Regions from separate parts of the Clostridium malenominatum genome, predicted to be linked through region 1. Evidence: riboswitches for the same ligand, from Rfam matches in the RefSeq annotation. Region 1 holds a riboswitch; the other holds the start of a gene.

The links. Region 1 has a riboswitch for FMN ahead of ABDZ69_RS13475 (ECF transporter S component). Riboswitches for the same ligand answer to the same signal wherever they lie in the genome.
Region 2: it holds a riboswitch for FMN, as region 1 does, so the genes downstream of both, ribD (bifunctional diaminohydroxyphosphoribosylaminopyrimidine deaminase/5-amino-6-(5-phosphoribosylamino)uracil reductase RibD) here and ABDZ69_RS13475 (ECF transporter S component) in region 1, are expected to answer to the same signal.

What each region holds. Positions count from the first base shown of each region.
Region 1 covers NZ_BAAACF010000003.1:339,552-341,759, forward strand. The annotation lists gene ABDZ69_RS13470 (hypothetical protein) at 1-239, opposite strand, end outside; gene ABDZ69_RS13475 (ECF transporter S component) at 370-984, opposite strand; FMN riboswitch at 1,065-1,179, opposite strand; gene ABDZ69_RS13480 (Tex family protein) at 1,235-2,208, opposite strand, start outside.
Region 2 covers NZ_BAAACF010000006.1:45,019-47,226, reverse strand. The annotation lists gene ABDZ69_RS14570 (DUF340 domain-containing protein) at 1-139, opposite strand, end outside; gene ABDZ69_RS14565 (DUF3100 domain-containing protein) at 143-940, opposite strand; FMN riboswitch at 1,121-1,234, shown strand; gene ribD (bifunctional diaminohydroxyphosphoribosylaminopyrimidine deaminase/5-amino-6-(5-phosphoribosylamino)uracil reductase RibD) at 1,405-2,208, shown strand, end outside.

The sequences.
Region 1 (2,208 bases):
CCATCTTCATATCCTTCTACTTTAAACTTTAAAAGACCTTCTGGGGGAAATTGAAGTGGTTTATTCAAAGTAGCAGGAAACTGCCATCCATCTAAAAGTCTTAGAAGAACTTCATTTTTAAGCTCGTCTGCGGTAATTACTCTACCAATTAATATTTCTCCAATTTGAAAAGATATCTTGTCTTTAATTTGTTTCGTATTTAAGTCATATACTCCATTTACATTCCATATTCCTGCCATGAGCGTCTCCCCCCCTTAGTTTTATTATCGTGTAATAGAGCTGTTTTCTTAATACCTCCGAGGTCGCTACATTTTATTCCATATTATTAAAAATAAAAGAGCCTACATATTTTGATGTAAGCTCAAATTCTTATTTAACTAGCTCATTTTCCATGCCTTCTTTATGAAGCATTGGAGATACACTTTTATATATTCCTAAAGTTACTACTGAAACAAATATTCCCTTTATTAAATTGAAAGGAACTATTGACCATAGTATAAATGTCCAAAGATCTTTTACCATTGGATTTACCTTTGAGGCCATTCCTACGAACGCCTGTAGTGGTACATTTAAAACCTTTTGATATAATGGTAAAAATAAATAATAATTAAATATTCCTGCAGCTATAGCCATAACTACTGAACCTACTACAAGTCCCATAAAAGCTGATTTTTTGCTTTTATTATTTTTGTAAATAGTTCCCGCTGTAATTACAATTACTGCTCCAACTAAAAAGTTAGCTAATTCTCCTACAAAAGCTGTTTTTGTAGCGAAAACTCCATGAAGTATGTTCTTAACTAACTGAATAATAACCCCTTCTATAGGTCCAAAGGCAAAAGCTCCAATTAATGCTGGTATATCACTGATATCTATTTTAAGAAACTCTGGAAAGAAAGGTATTGGTAATTCTATATACATTATTAAATACGCTATAACACTTAATAATGTTATTTTGATTGATTTGTTTAATTTTTTATTTCTCATATTAAATTCCTCCTAAAATATTTTTAAAATAAAAAAGCCCCAACAAAAAATGTCAGGGCATCATTAACAACACTGTTTTAAAACACCTTCTCTCATCCAGACTATACTGTCGGCTTCGGAATCTAACCGAATCATGCCTTACGGCTCGCGGGCTATACCGCCGGTGGGGACTTACACCCCGCCCTGAAGATAAATTATTCTATTTTCACTATAATTATAGACCAAGGCTTGGAAAAATTCAATACAATTTTTAAATTTCTTTCATGGTTAAAGATATTCTCTTTCTCTTTAAATCTACTTCCATTACTTTTACGTTAACAATATCCCCAACCTTTACAATATCTAAAGGATGCTTAACAAATTTATCAGCTAGCTGACTTATATGTACTAAGCCATCTTGATGCACCCCTATATCTACAAAAGCCCCAAAATCTGCTACATTTCTAACGGTTCCTGTAAGAGCCATGCCTGGCTTTAGCTGATTTATATCTATTACTCCAGTTTTAAATATAGGCTTTGGAAGCTCTTCCCTAGGGTCTCTTCCTGGTTTCACTAACTCTTTTATTATATCTTTAAGGGTAGGGATTCCTATTTCTAATTCTTCACTTAATTTTTCTATACCTATACCTCTTACTCTTTCTTCTATATCCCCTAGTTTTTTATTTTTTAAATCTTCTACAGTATATTTTAAAATCCCTATTAGTTTTTTAGTAGCCTCATAGGATTCAGGATGGACAGAAGTATTATCTAAGGGTTCCTTGCTTTCCATAACTCTTAAGAATCCTGCACATTGTTGGTAGGCTTTATCTCCTAATCTTTTAACCTTTAAAAGTTCTTTTCTACTTTTAAATTTCCCAACTTCTTCTCTATACAATACAATGTTTTGTGCAATAGAAGCGTTAACTCCTGATATGTATGAAAGCAGTGATGGTGTCGCTATGTTTAAATCCACCCCTACGGTATTTACGCAGTCTTCTACTACTCCCTTTAAGGATTCATCTAATTTTTTAGGAGTTACATCATGTTGATATTGCCCTACTCCTATGGATTTAGGGTCTATTTTAACTAGCTCTGCCAAAGGGTCTTGCAGTCTTCTCCCAATAGATATAGCTCCTCTTATGGATACGTCAATATCTGGATATTCCTTTGCTGCAAGTTCGGATGCTGAGTATACTGAGGCACCTGCTTCAGAAACTATAACGTAAAATAACTCTTTGCCCTTTT
Region 2 (2,208 bases), on a different contig from region 1:
TTCCTCCTAAAGATATTAGTATTAATATAGCTATTCCAGGAAGAGCTTCTAATATATTATGTTTAGGACCTATCATATTTCCTATTAAAGTAAGAACTCCTAGCAAAATCAATGCAAATGCATTATCTTTAATTTTCATAAGTTACGCCTCCTTAGAAGTGGTAGCTTCCACACCGTATTTAAATTTATATGTTTTTTTATACAACCATTCTGTTAACGGAAGTGATAGCCATAAGCACATGTAAAGACCATCTAAGCCTGAAAGCATATTACTAGCGGCACCAAAGGCAGCTAACGTATCCTTCATATCTGGGAACATGGCTGTCAATGAACCTACTGCAGCAGTCATCATACTAGCACTTCCAACTCCTGAAGCCATAGCAAGGGAATAAGGATGTAAAGGAGTGTAAGCTGCAAAAAAACTTGCTAACAATCCGAAGAATACAGTACCAACCACAGTACCGCAAATATAAACTCCCATAACACCTTGTCCTTCTTCTCCGTCTAATCCATAAATATCGCTTATTAGAGCTATGTTTGGCTCACGTGCAATAGAGTGGGCAGCACCAATTGTTTCTCTCTTTAAGCCAAGCATTACAGCTACAGGTACTCCTAGCAATACTGTTCCTAAATTACCAAGTTCTTGAAGTATTAATGCAGGGCTAGACTTTATTATTTTAGGTAAAGTAGGTCCAATCATAGTTCCATATCTAGCCATTAAAAGCATTAGAGAAATAGTTATTAAAGCACCTGCATCCTTCATATCTTTTTCTTTTACAACCTTTAAGAATTTTGGGCTTAAAAATATTCCCATTATAAGTGCGTAAAGCATAGGAAGTAATACAATTGTTCCAGGGCCAAATTTAAATTTCATAACCCCAATAGCTTCTGCTATTGCAACTAAAATTAAAACCAATAAATGATTTTTCCAATTTTTCATTCTTTAACCGTCCTTTCAAAATAATCTTTTAATATTCCAGCATGTGTTTATGTAAGGAAAACACATGTATATATGAAGCGTACTATATTTATTTTATACACTTATATGAAATATGTCAATAAAATATATTTTTATTGACATAGAGAAAATTAGGTGATATTCTTTAGTTAAATTAATAACGTAGTCCTTCAGGGTTTGGTGAAATTCCATACCGGCGGTATAGCCCGCCAGCCGAAAGGCAGATCTGGTGAAATTCCAGGGCCGACAGTAAAGTCTGGATGAAAGAAGGAAAGAAGTGTAATGCCTATAGTATATTTTATGTGGGTTTTTTATCCTATTTAAAATTTATAAATTTAGGGCCATTATACTATTTTTCAGTTTGCATATACTAAACCCTGAAGAGATTCTTCAGGGTTTTTTGTGTTCCCCTAAATATTTTACTTCAAAGGTTGTAGGAGGAGATTATGATGGAAGAGTATATGAAAAGGGCATTAGAACTTGCCAAACTGGGAGAGGGTAGAGTAAACCCTAATCCATTAGTAGGAGCGGTAATAGTAAAGGATGGAAGGATTATAGGAGAAGGATATCACAAAGCTTTTGGAGGACCTCATGCTGAGGTAAACGCCTTCAGCAATGCACTAGAAGATGTAACTGGTGCCCACATGTATGTAACATTAGAGCCTTGTTCTCATTATGGGAAAACTCCTCCTTGTGCAAAGGCAATTGTGGAAAAAAGAATTAAAAAAGTTACTATTGCCATGAAAGATCCAAATCCAATGGTTTCTGGTAATGGAATTGATATTTTAAGAAAAAATGGAATAGAGGTAGAAGTTGGGGTAATGGAAGAAGAAGCTAAAGCTCTAAATGAAATATTTATAAAATACATAACTACAAAGCTTCCCTTTTGTATTTTAAAAACTGCCTCAACCTTAGATGGAAAGATATCCACCTTTTCTGGTGATTCAAAGTGGATAACAGGAGAAAAATCTAGAGAATATGTGCACCAAATTAGAAATAAGATTTCTTCTATTATGGTAGGGATAGAAACAGTTATAAAGGATAATCCTAGTTTAACTACTAGGATTAAAGATAAAAAGGGAAGAAATCCTATAAGGATAATTATTGACAGTAAAGGAAGAATACCCTTAGATGCAAAGTTATTATATGAGGAAGGTAGTACTATAATTGTTACAACTCAAAAGGCTTCAGATGAAAAGTTGATAAAGCTTAAGGAACTTGGGGTAGAAATAATAAAAACACCATTAAGA